Regions from separate parts of the Paenibacillus sp. FSL R10-2778 genome, predicted to be linked through region 1. Evidence: riboswitches for the same ligand, from Rfam matches in the RefSeq annotation. Region 1 holds a riboswitch; each other region holds the start of a gene.
The links. Region 1 has a riboswitch for cyclic di-AMP ahead of NST40_RS16380 (APC family permease). Riboswitches for the same ligand answer to the same signal wherever they lie in the genome.
Positions count from the first base shown of each region.

Region 2: linked by a shared signal. The riboswitch ahead of NST40_RS00545 (C40 family peptidase) and the one ahead of NST40_RS16380 (APC family permease) in region 1 are both predicted to bind cyclic di-AMP.
Region 3: linked by a shared signal. The riboswitch ahead of NST40_RS26505 (alpha/beta hydrolase) and the one ahead of NST40_RS16380 (APC family permease) in region 1 are both predicted to bind cyclic di-AMP.
Region 4: linked by a shared signal. The riboswitch ahead of NST40_RS00190 (3D domain-containing protein) and the one ahead of NST40_RS16380 (APC family permease) in region 1 are both predicted to bind cyclic di-AMP.

Region 1 covers NZ_CP151956.1:3,709,415-3,712,626, reverse strand. Annotated here, with positions in the region: gene NST40_RS16390 (DsbA family protein) at 91-843, shown strand; gene NST40_RS16385 (disulfide oxidoreductase) at 840-1,304, shown strand; cyclic di-AMP (ydaO/yuaA leader) riboswitch at 1,499-1,658, shown strand; gene NST40_RS16380 (APC family permease) at 1,783-3,212, shown strand, end outside.
Region 2 covers NZ_CP151956.1:113,261-116,472, reverse strand. Annotated here, with positions in the region: gene NST40_RS00555 (M1 family metallopeptidase) at 1-657, shown strand, start outside; gene NST40_RS00550 (hypothetical protein) at 669-1,499, shown strand; cyclic di-AMP (ydaO/yuaA leader) riboswitch at 1,718-1,856, shown strand; gene NST40_RS00545 (C40 family peptidase) at 1,914-2,342, shown strand; cyclic di-AMP (ydaO/yuaA leader) riboswitch at 2,705-2,847, shown strand; gene NST40_RS00540 (C40 family peptidase) at 2,853-3,212, shown strand, end outside.
Region 3 covers NZ_CP151956.1:5,918,626-5,921,837, forward strand. Annotated here, with positions in the region: gene selD (selenide, water dikinase SelD) at 1-313, opposite strand, end outside; gene NST40_RS26505 (alpha/beta hydrolase) at 842-1,651, opposite strand; cyclic di-AMP (ydaO/yuaA leader) riboswitch at 1,757-1,943, opposite strand; partial or broken gene NST40_RS26510 (glyoxalase) at 2,205-2,300, shown strand; gene NST40_RS26515 (hypothetical protein) at 2,378-2,551, opposite strand; gene NST40_RS26520 (Nif3-like dinuclear metal center hexameric protein) at 2,636-3,212, opposite strand, start outside.
Region 4 covers NZ_CP151956.1:41,064-44,275, forward strand. Annotated here, with positions in the region: gene NST40_RS00185 (TatD family hydrolase) at 14-784, shown strand; cyclic di-AMP (ydaO/yuaA leader) riboswitch at 983-1,212, shown strand; gene NST40_RS00190 (3D domain-containing protein) at 1,498-2,664, shown strand; gene rnmV (ribonuclease M5) at 2,841-3,212, shown strand, end outside.

The DNA.
Region 1 (3,212 bases):
TGTTTGCCAAAAAGAGATTAATAATTATATAATTTTAAATGTATATGATAAAAACTACATTAGTCCCTAGAGGACAGAAAGGAATTCTCCTTGAGTAAACCTAAAAAAAGTCCAAATGTTCCCCAGTTGAGCAAACAAGAGAAACGACGGGTAGAACAGGAGCAACAGAAGCAGAAAACGAGAATTTTAGTTATTAGTTCAATAGCTGTAGTAGTTATCATTTTTGTTGGATTGTTTATGTTAGCTTCGAAAGATGCAGCAAAGAATGTCTCTACAGGAGAACCGGTAGAATTCAATTACAGTGAGCTACCTAGGATTGGTAATGAGGATGCACCTGTTAAGCTTGTTGAATTTGGTGATTTCAAATGTCCAGCTTGTTCCCAATTTGCTGGCTCCATGAAACCGAAAATTGTTCAAGATTTTGTCAACGAGGGAAAAGCAGCTCTTTACTTTGTAAATATGGCTTTCGTTGGTCCTGACTCTGAGACAGCTTCACTAGCTGCATTGTCTGTATACCATCAGAATAAGGATGAATTCTGGAAGTTCTATGATGCTGTGTATGCGCAGCAAGGGGATGAGAGTGTGGAATGGGCCACTGAGGATTTCTTGGTAAGCCTTGCTGAAAAAGATAAATTAGCGATCGATTACGATCTGTTGCGTAAAGACATCCAAGAGAAAACTTATGCAGATGAGCTGAAGAAAGACATTCAGTTGGCAACTGACGCAGGCGTGACAACTACGCCTTCGCTCTACATTAATGGAGTGAAAACGGCTGAACCTTTCGATATTGAAGCGATTACATCTGAAATTAACACCGCCGCAAAAGCAGTGGAGGCAAAGTGACAAAATTCCTATCTTTTTGCAAGCGTAACTGCCTCTATCTGGCCTGGTTCGTCTCTTTGGTTGCTGTAGCTGGTAGCTTGTATTTAAGTGAAGTCTTGAAGTATGAACCTTGTAAGCTTTGCTGGTTTCAGCGGATTTTTATGTATCCGCAGTTATTTTTGTTGGGAATTGCCACTTTCCGTGGAGATAAGCGCATCATTCCTTATGTGCTTCCATTAAGTTTGATTGGTGGCAGTATCTCAATCTATCATTATGCGGAACAGAAGATTCCAGCGTTAAGTAAAGTTCTACCTTGTACAGTTGGTGTTCCTTGTAATAAAGATTACTTGAACTACTTCGGATTTATAACGATTCCTTTGTTAGCTTTAATAGCGTTTGCTCTAATAAGTCTCCTTCTTTGGTATGGACGTAGGGAAGAAGAAGTGATTGAAGTAGATGCTGAGGAGAGCTTAGGATTTTAGTTTTTACTTTGGAAGTTACAAAAAAGCTGAAAAGGTATTAAAATCACGGGCTAGAGGGATAATTGAAGATAATGAAAGAGAGCATCCAATAAGACGCTATATTTGAGCTTATTGGATGTTTTTTCATTCTTTTTTCATTTTTTTCAACGCTTTACTGTAGGCACTTTGTAGACTAATATTAGACCTTGTGAGAAGTTGAATATGCGCTGAATTTTCTTAGGAAAAACGGGGGAACCAAACTTGGCATTCATGCCAATGGGGTGAATCGGAACCGGGTCGAACAGATCTCTACCGTAGGGCTATAACCACAGCCCGAATCCGCCAGCTAACCTCGTAAGCAAGGTGGGAAAATGACCATGCATAAGCATGCGGATCATTTCCGTATGCTTATTTTTGTGTCTGCATTTATGAAATCCACCGATGAAAACAGCGCACGGAAATTCCGTTTCAGCTCCCAAAGAAAGGAACTGTATCCACCATGGTAAGCAAGGTAAAACGACTATTGATCGGACGTCCGATGAAGTCGAATGAACTCGATCATGAAAAGTTATCCAAGGTTAAAGCACTGGCTGTTCTGTCTTCTGATGCGCTCTCGTCTGTAGCCTACGGAACGGAACAAATTCTGATTGTACTAGTGGCTGCCGGGTTTACTGCCATCTGGTATTCCCTGCCAATTGCATTAGCCGTATTGGGCCTGCTGGCCATCCTGATTTTATCCTATCGGCAGACGATTTTTGCTTATCCGCAAGGAGGCGGAGCTTATATCGTAGCCAAGAGTAATCTTGGTATTCCGACAGGGCTGCTCGCTGGGGGTTCATTATTGGTGGATTACATTCTTACCGTAGCGGTTAGTGCCTCGGCAGGGACGGATGCGATCACATCGGCTTTTCCAAGTCTTCATAATCATACTGTTCTCATCGCTGTATCTGTTATCGTTTTATTAACAATCATTAATCTTCGCGGAGTGACTGAATCGGCTTCATTTATCGCAATTCCAGTGTATTTGTTTGTGGTTTCGATTGTTGTTCTGATTATCTCCGGTATCGTTAAATATGCAATGGGTGGCGCGCATGCGAATGTTCCTGAAATAGGCAGCGCCGTATCTAATGTAAGTTTGTTTCTACTATTAAAAGCGTTTAGCTCTGGTTGTTCAGCCCTAACGGGGGTTGAGGCCGTATCTAATGCGATCCCAAACTTTAAAGCACCGGCTGAGAAGAATGCAGCCAAGACGCTAATGATCATGGGACTTATCCTTGGCTTTATGTTTACCGGAATCACTGTGCTGGCGTATTGGTATGGTATTGTGCCAGATGAAAAGGCTACGGTTGTCTCTCAGATCGCTGAATCGACCTTTGGCCGTGGCGGATTGTACTTTTTCATTCAAGGGATTACAGCAGTGATTTTGTTCTTGGCAGCTAATACAGCATATTCAGCGTTTCCGCTGCTCGCCTTTATGTTTGCAAAAGATAAATATCTGCCACATGCATTTATGGTCCGTGGTGACCGCCTGGGTTTCTCAAACGGCATTATTTTTCTAGGAGTTATGTCTATCATACTTGTGACTGCATTCCATGGGAATACGGAAGGTTTGATTCCACTATATGCGGTTGGCGTGTTCATTCCTTTTACCTTATCCCAACTGGGGATGATGGTGCATTGGATCAAAACAAGACCCGCTGGATGGGTGAAAAGATTTGTAGTAAATACCATCGGTATGCTGACTACATTGACGATTACGCTTATATTTATCATTACTAAATTCTCGAGCGTATGGATGGCATTCATTTTCTTACCTGCTGTAATGTTCGTGTTCCACCGTATTCATAAGCATTATTTGAACACTGCGGATCAACTGCGTATATGTCCGGCTACGGATAAACCTGTAATTAAAGGAAGTACTGTAGTTGT
Region 2 (3,212 bases), 3.3 Mb from region 1:
TTGCCTTTACAGGCCAGCCTGGTAACTATACCTGAGCCGTTAAATCTGGAAACGTGGAAATATGCAGGGGCGGATTCCTATAGCCGAAATGTTTATATCCGCGGCAAGCTTGTACTTAAAGATATCGAACGCCAGGTAGGTACCAAAGCAATGAACAACATCATGTCCTCCTACGCTCGTAAGTTCCGTTTCCAGCATCCCGCTACGGCAGATTTTCAGAAAGTGGTTGAGAAGGTAACCAAAAAATCATGGCAGGCATATTTCGATGATTACATTTATGGCGATGGGGCGCCTGACTTCTCAGTAGATACGATTACTTTTAAAAAAAATAACAGCGGCGATGCTCAAAGCTACGAATCATTAGTGAAGATTTCAAATAAAGGGAGCCATTACGTTGATGTTCCCGTGAAATTCACATTCGCCGACAGCTCTTCGGTGCAGCGGGTCTGGAACGGTGAAGGAGCAGAGACTACGTTTCAATTGTTAAGCGATAAGCCTCTTCTCTCTGCTGAGATTGACCCTGAGCATTCCATCTTATTGGAGAGCAAACATTTAAACAACTTTAGGCTGGCGGAAATAGAGCACAAGACGCTCTCTCGCTGGACGTTAAGTGTAACTAAACTACTTGAAACCGTGCTCGGAACTCTTGTCTGGTGAGGTGAATGATTGTGAGAACATCGATAACCCGCGGCTGGCAAAGCATGAAGGAGCAATTTTATATTTTAATTCTGCTCTTCATCTACCGACTGCTCTGGGGCTACTTTATGTATGGTTTCATCCGATCTGCTATTATTCCAATTCTACTGCGCTATCCAGATAAAGACGCCGGCGGCAGCGGTATGGGCAGACTGTTGTATTATATCGAGGGACAGTTCAGCTTGAATACTGACCCTGCGATACGCACTTGGTTATGGATGCTTCTAGGACTTGTTGTCTTGCGACTTCTGCTTTCTCCTTTCATAAGGGCAGGATTGCTGCATGAGCTCCACCAGGAGCGAAGGGGCGAGCGCGGACTGTTCTTTTTCCCCGGCATGAAGATCTATGGACTACCTGTCTTAGTCTTTAGCCTAATCGAATGGGTTCTGACCCTGCTGCCGCTTTACTGGCTTGCTCCAAAAATGTACGGGCTGTTCTTATCCTCTTTGTTTAACTACACTTTGTTACTTCATTTAGTACCATACGTATTGGCATGGCTTATATATATTTTTATCGTGCGCCTGTTTCTTCTATATATGCAGTTTGGTTACACCGGCGGTACAGGAATGTTCTCCTCACTGTTCATCTGCTTGCGGTCACTGATTCCTGCTATAGGTGTTTCCATTGTACTTGGTGCGGGAGGCTTGCTCTTACTGCTAGTGTGCGGACTGACGGGTCTGTTCTGTCCCGGCCTGCCGGCACTTATAATACGGCAAATCTCACCACTACCTTCTACGCTCTTAAAAATGTGGGGAATCTCTGCACAATATCATCTATGGTGTAGCAAAGCATTTCCACAATAAATTAACCTTATTTGACATAATAAAAAGGTCCCAATTCCTGTATTCAGGAGCTGGGACTTTTTCTCATTACGGATAACTGAAGAGTATTTGCAAAATCATAAAAGCTCTGTTACAATAAGTCCTGTGCTATTAGTAACAATTTTGTAATCAATTGAAACGATTCCTACATAACTAAATGTATTTATCGTAAGTGTAACTGTCGAAACGTCATTCTCTTGGTGCTTAACACGCCTAATTCCTTTGCACCGGGAAGTGGGGGAACCATATTTTGGGTGAATTGATCTCGCTTTACAGGGATCATAGGGAATCTTCTACCGAACCCTTAAGCTAACCTCGCAGGCCTTGGAAGGAGTACATCTTTTGAAAAGACATAATTTAAGAAAAAAATGCGTCGCTGCGGCGCTAGGACTTGTAATGGCATTATCTATTGGTGGAGGAAGCGCCTTTGCCGACTCTAAGATGGACACTGTAATCTCAAAGACTATTGGAGTTGCCTATAAAACCGGAGGTACAAGCACTGCCGGATTTGATTGCTCTGGATTTACAAAATATGTATTCAAGAATGTAGGTCTTACTTTACCTCGTACATCAAAAGCTCAATATAGCGTTGGAACTGCTGTATCCAAAAGCAATCTGCGTTCTGGTGATCTAGTGTTCTTTAACACACTTGGCAATGGAGTATCCCATGTCGGCATTTATGTTGGAAACGGAAAATTCGCACAATCGTCCTCTTCGCGTGGAGTAACCATCACTTCACTCAGTCAGGCCTACTGGGCCAATCGTTATGTTGGCGCTAAAAGAGTAATGAGTACTTCAGCTTATCAAGCTGTAGCCTTCGATTGAAACCTTCCTCACAACTATAACCTCATAATTACAACTATATGAACCTGAATCTGATTATGCCCGTAATCAAATTCGGGTTTTTCTTTTTTCCATAATATATTTTTACACTATTAGAGCCCAATTGAAACACGTTTATTTGATAAAAATTGCAATTATATTAAAAATTAGGTCATTATTAACGCTTACATATGCCTTTCTACCGTAAAAATGCCAATTTTTCTGCATTAATATGTTAAAAACGATTGCCAAGCGGCTTTCTGTTTGTTACAATTAGCGCAGTGAGATTTTAGTAACATTTTTGTAATCATTAAGTTGTTATTTACAAAGGTTTTGTCATGTATTGATTACAAGCTAATCCTAATCAACAGTATGAGCCGAGTTTCCTAACTATTAGGAAAACGGGGGAACCAACTTTGGGTGAATTGACCTCCATTATATAGAGGGGTCATAGGGGACCTTCAACCGAACCCTTAAGCTAACCTCGTAGGCATTTGGAAGGGGTATACACTTTTGAAGAAGAAGTTAGCAGCAGCAGTACTAAGCTTTTCCATCATCCTCACCATCGGAGCAGGAAGCGCTTTCGCAGATTCCAAAATGGATAAAGTGATTGACAAGGCCATCGGTACTAAATACGTATCCGGCGGTATATCCACTAACGGATTTGATTGCTCCGGATTTACAATGTATGTGTTTGATAAGATTGGCATTAACCTTCCACACCAATCAGGTTCCCAATATCAAATGGGCACAGCAATCTCCCGTGATGATATAAGAGCCGGAGATCTTGTATTCTTCAATACAAGTGGCAAAGGTGTCTCCCATGTCGGCATTTATGTCGGTGAAGGTAAGTTCGCACACGCTTCTACCTCA
Region 3 (3,212 bases), 2.2 Mb from region 1:
TAAGCACCGTAAGCGGCTTTCCACCCATCGCATATATATCGCTTAATGCATTGGCTGCTGCAATTTGACCAAATGAATAGGGATCATCCACGATCGGCGTGAAAAAATCAACAGTTTGCACTAACGCTAATTCATCACTTAAACGATACACCCCTGCATCATCACTAGTATCAAGACCTACTAGTAGGTCCGGGTTAGGAACAGTTGGTGGCAGACTGCGAATAACCTGCATGAGATCGGCGGGACCGATTTTGCAGCCGCAGCCCCCTTTTGAAGATAATGAAGTCAGTTTTATAGTTTCAGCTTGAGACATCATGACTCAGCTCCTTTAGTATGAATTATCTTAATCTTACACGAGTAGATCGCATTGTACAAAAAGCAAGAGTAGCAGATGTGCTGCTTGTTACGCCTTCCTCTATACACTTACTATCACTACTTAGGTCTACCGTTCTTTCCCACGTCGGGTGAGCTATATTTGATGCTGTGGTAGGGTGGGACATTAAGTGGCGTTCTAGGTACAATATGCTTGTAAATGTTCAACATCCATCGGTTAGTAAAATAACCAAAGGCTGGCTCATTCGTAGATTTTACTACTGATAAGCCAGCCTTTAGTTGGATGTCCATTATATTAGGGAAATCCTTGAAATCCTTCCTAAAAACATCCTATTATTAGGGAGGATTTCCCTAATCCACTTTCTAGGAGCCATAATCTCCTTCATTTTAGGGAGAATTCCCCTAAATTTCAACCCAAAAGGACGTCCAATAGCCAGCTCGTGCTCCCTGGCTATTGGACGTCTTTTTTCTCACTTAAACGCTTCGCTTGTGAAGGTCTCCCAATAGATCAGCTAATCTGCTGACTGCCCTGCTGCTTCTCTAAGAAACGTTGAAGAATCGCATTGAATTGCTCCGGTTGGCACAGATTACTTGGATCTAATGCGTTCGGAATAATCGCCAACTGCGCCTGCGGCAGCTGAGACACCATTTCCTTCATACAATTCACTCCAAATTCATTAAAGTCCCCTACAATACACAAAGCGGGACGTTTAAAAGCCTTTAAACATCTGGTGTAATCAACATGGCTCGTAGCCAGCCTTTGCCGATATAGCTCCCGGGGGCGTTTGTCCAGCAGTCCTCTTCTAATCTCATTGTAGGCCAGACTCCAGCGCTCTCGGTACATCATCCGAATCGAAGGCAACACCAGCTCGCTTGGGAGATAATACATTAGTAAACTGCAATATGCTGCCATAGTTTGTATTTTCCCTACTATTGTTGATCCGTGAGTCCTACAAAAGCTATCCGCGACCACAATTGCTTTTACACGCTCAGGATATTGTTTGGCAATATGCTGAACGACTAAGCCACCATAGGCGATTCCTACAAAAACTGCTTCACGGATACCTAGGTCATTCAACAGCATAATCAGATCCAGACATTGCGTCTCAATAATCTCATGTGGGGCCTCCAGCAGTTTACCAGACTTGCCATTCCCCCGTAAATCGCACAAAATCACTTTATATTTATCGGAAAAATACTCCAGCTGTGGTTTGAACATACTGTGTGTTAATCCATGTCCATGGATAAACACAACCGGAGTGCCAGTTCCATTGATTTCATAATAGAGCGAAGTTCCGTTCAGTTTAGCGATAGGCAAAGGTAACACCTCTTTCATAATAAATTCTACGACTATATCTGCTTAAAAACGCAGCAAAAAACCACAGAGGGATTCTCTGTGGCTATTCATCACTAAACACGCCATTCATCCTCTCTCCATACGCTTACGAGGTTAGCTGTCGGATTCGGGCAGTGAGAGTTGCCCTACCTGCAGGGATGCATATTATGCACCCGGAACAGGATTCACCCCATAACCAGTGCCGACTCTCACATCGGCTGCCAGTTGTTGGTTCCCCCGCTTTCCAGAAACGGAAATTAAGCGGATTGCTTATGTAATTGTAAATTTAAGATAATTCTCAGTTCTGAGATGAATCATACTCTTGTAAGGTTTTCTTGTAAAGGAGGGCTCTGGTCAAAATAATGTTGAAAGCAATGCTTTTCATTTCATATTAAGCATACTCTTCATTTTCTCTTTCTTTTGCTCTTGTTTACTCGTTTTCTTTAGAAAAACAGCTCTGAAGCAAGCGAAAAAGGGGGTGATTCACCAGTACTTTCCTATTTAATAAGAAACGACAATCTTCAATACCAATATTGGGCCAGTTTCTGTACCTTGGGGTGTTCGTCGTTTCTATGTCCCCGATCCGTTTGGCAAGCTTGTTAATATTATTTCACATGAACAGCACGAATGATTTCATAAAAAAGAAAAAAGCTAAGCAGAATCAGAGATCTCCCCCTGTCCACTTAGCTTCCTTTTACAATACTATGGCTACAAAAGATCGGCGTTTTTCAATGCATGCTCCCAGCTTGGAAAAAAGAACAGCGCACTTCTCATAAGCTCTGGGTCGCTTTGCTTTACTTGTTTTTTACTGATTGAGCTTCCGTCGCTTTGCAGCTTTTTGATCCGACTTAATACTTCATCAGCCTCCAAAGGAATTTCCATTGAAACACTCCTTTCTCAGTGACCTGTTTCCCTTCATTTTCTCCATAATATGTTTATTTATTCCGTACTCTTAATTTCCCCAGATTAAACCATCTGATAGATGGGTTGTTCAGCAATGAACCGGGTAGGAAGCATGGGATATTTGTCTGCTAAGATTTCAGCTAAATATTTCATCCCCGGCGCTTCACTCTCCGCATGACCTAACATGATGAGCGCTTTAGATTTTCCTTGGTGCCCTGCATCCCGCACATATTCCGGAGTCTCCCACTCTGGTCCCTCTCCAGCGATAATTAAATCAAGATTGTGATCATTAAAAAGCGGAATAGCCATCATCCCGCCTCCTCTGTAACCTACTAATATCCCTACACGTTTGCAGGACAGAGACAGGTCACCAGCAGCGCGTACATAAGAGATGCCTAGCTTACTTTTAATATACTGAGCAGCTTCCATTACAGTCATAGCAGGAATAGTGAGAATCGTAGCAGCCGCTTGCTGCTCTTCCACATAGTCTGACCAATCCAGCTCTCGCAGCAAACCCATCATAATCCCATCCGGCTCTTGCCGATGCCAATAATCATGATAACGAAAAATAGCTATTGGGGAATGTTCGATCAGACTTTTTTTCGCATGATAAACCGGATCACCTTCTAACCACTCGTTC
Region 4 (3,212 bases), 3.3 Mb from region 1:
AGTGAGCTTTAAAATGTATCTGTTCGACACACATACACATTTAGATGCGCCTCAATTCGACGAGGATCGCGAGGAAGTTATAGCTCGTGCAGTAGAGGCCGGAGTTAGCAAGATGATCAATATTGGATTTAATCGGGAAACGATCCCTTCAACGATGAAGCTGGCTGAATCTTATGATTATATTTATGCAGCGGTGGGCTGGCATCCACAGGATGCGATTGATATGAAAGAGGGGGACCTCGATTGGATCGCCTCTCTTTGCAGCCATGAGAAAGTGGTGGCCATCGGAGAGATTGGGTTGGATTATTATTGGGATACCTCTCCCAAGGATGTGCAGCAGGAGGTCTTCCGCAAACAAATTGGACTAGCCCGTGAACTAAAAATGCCAATCTGTATACATGACCGTGATGCCCATGAAGATGTCGTACGGATTTTACGGGAGGAAAAAGCAAATGAAATTGGTGGCGTAATGCATTCTTTCTCAGGCAGCTGGGAAACCGCAAAAATGTGTCTAGATCTAGGATTTCATTTGTCATTTGGAGGACCGATCACGTTCAAAAATGCCAGAGTGCCTAAAGAGGTGCTTGCACAGACGCCATTGGACAGATTATTGATCGAAACAGACGCTCCATATTTGACTCCACACCCCTTCCGAGGCAAGCGAAATGAGAGTGCTCATGTGAAGTTAGTAGCAGAGGCTGCGGCTGAAATTAAAGGGTTAACATGGGAAGAATTGGCTAAAATTACGTATGCGAACGCACTGGAACGATTTGGGATTGTCTGAAAACAGGAGTAAAACGGGTGAAAAATAGAGAATGGCCGATATATTAAACTTTTTTAATATAAAAACGGCTGATTATTACAATATTTTAACCATATATTTGCGTAAACGTGGTTGAATCGTCCTTTACAACATGCATCAAAACAGGATATCATCTTTTCAGTGATGTGAGCTGTTGTTATTGTGACAGCCATTGATTCATGGATCGTCTCGCTGAGTCTCCGTATGGAGAACGGGGGAACCAATATTGAACTGCCGCATGCCTGTATCTTGAATACGACTAGGAATTGCCGCAGAACAATATTTGATTTCTTCACGTGGTCTTTGGGGTGAATTTAAGGGCAACCGCCGTGAGCGGGTGACCTGAAATAGGGCGTCTCTCTTTCGTCCGAACCCGACAGCTAACCCCGTAAGCGCAAGTAAGAGAGGCAACCTCGTGCACAAACATTCCCGCGTATTCTGACATCGGAGAAGCCACGAAAGAGTCCTCAAGAGAACTCTTTTTAGGCTTCTTTATTTTTGAATAAACTGAATGTTGCCCGCATACTGTTATATAACAGGTGTGGGAGTAGCTGTGCCGAGCAGGCGATCCATGAGCAGGAGACGCTAAGTTAATACGTGCGTATCCTGTGACAATCTCAAATAGTTTCGTCAAAGAAATTCAGTCCTCATGATATACAAATTGACGACGAGGCTATGTAAGGAGGATGGAGAGAATGGGCTTATTCCAACCAGAGGTATCCCATGATTCGCAGTCATCCAGCAGGTCTTTCGCATTACGGTGGGAGCAAGTAAATACTCGCGTACTTTTACTTGCAGGTGTGATTTCAATCGCAATCGCGCTGTTAATTCTGCTGTACGTACACGGTCAAAGTAATAAACAATTAGTTTTAGTAATAGACGGGCAAACACAGACACTTGAAACGCGAGAAGCACTTCTTGGTGATGTGTTGGAGAAAGAGCAAATTTCGCTGCAGCCGCATGATGAATTATCTTTAGGTCTGAGTGATGAAATAAAAGACGGTGACCGTGTCGTTATCAATCGTGCGCAGAAATTTAGCCTTACTGCGGACGGAGCAACAAAAACGTTATATACGACCGAAGACACTATCGGTCAAGCGATTGACAAACTGGGTATCAACCTAGAAGGCTATGATAAGATTTTTCCTTCGTTAGACACCACCATCTCTGCTGACATGGAGATTAAGATCGTTCGTATCAACAAGCAAACGGTACAGCGAACAACTAACTTACCTTTCCGTGTTATTAAGACAGCAGATCCCTCCCTTACTGTGGGAACAGTTAGAGTGGCACAGGCAGGCAAACCAGGCGTCATGGTTCAGCATATTGAAAAGATCTATCAAGACGGAGAACTGGCCTCTATGCGCATGATCGGCAAGGAAGTACAAACGGTAACAAAAGATAAGATCATTGCCGTTGGTACTAAAGCACTTCCTAAGCCTACTGTAGTTGCTAAAGCTACAACAACTTCCAAATCAAGCACTACCTCCAAAACGACTAAAGTTAGCGCTAAGACTAAGAACGTCACAAGCAAGGCTGGCGTAGACTTTGAGTACAAGAAGATGATTAAGAACGTCTCCATGACAGCTTATTCGTCAGAAGAGCCAGGGATAGGTACTAAAACTGCCTCCGGAACACGCGTAACGGAAGGTCGTACAATTGCAGTAGATCCGAATGTAATTCCTATTGGCTGGTGGGTTTATATCGATGGGCTTGGATTCCGCCGTGCAGAGGATACTGGCGGTGCCATTAAAGGCAATAAAGTGGATGTCTATTATGATTCCCTGAGCCATGCTCGTAATTTCGGCCGTAAATCACGTACCGTTTATGTGATTGGACCTGTGAAACCTGAGCTTAACTAGAACTGAAGCTTTTGCAAAAAATCCTTTGATAAGCTATAGTGATGATAACCGTTAAGGAACGCTGGATGATCATTTCGTTGATCGCAGAGCAACCGCTCATCACTTATACATTCTTTAACCAAAAGAAGAGGAGCGAATCCTCTTCTTTTTGCTTTTTTTGGAAGGAGTCAAGAAATATGATTAAGGAATTAATCGTCGTTGAAGGCAAAAGCGATACCGTAGCCATTAAGCGTGCTGTAGAAGCGGATACCATTGAGACAGGCGGCTCTGCTGTAAACCGGACTGTAATTGCTAAGATCGCGCTTGCTATGGAACGTAGAGGGGTTATTATTCTTACGGACCCGGACCATGCTGGGGAGCGAATTCGTAAAATCGTTTCAGCGAAGGTGCCGGGCTGCAAGCATGCTTTTATTCCAGAGAAGGACGCAACTCGAAAAGGGGATATCGGTGTAGAGAATGCATCGCCAGAGGCGATTCGTCATGCGCTGCGTAATGTACATACCTCTTTTGAAGGAGCACCTGCTTTGATTGGTATTGATGATCTTATG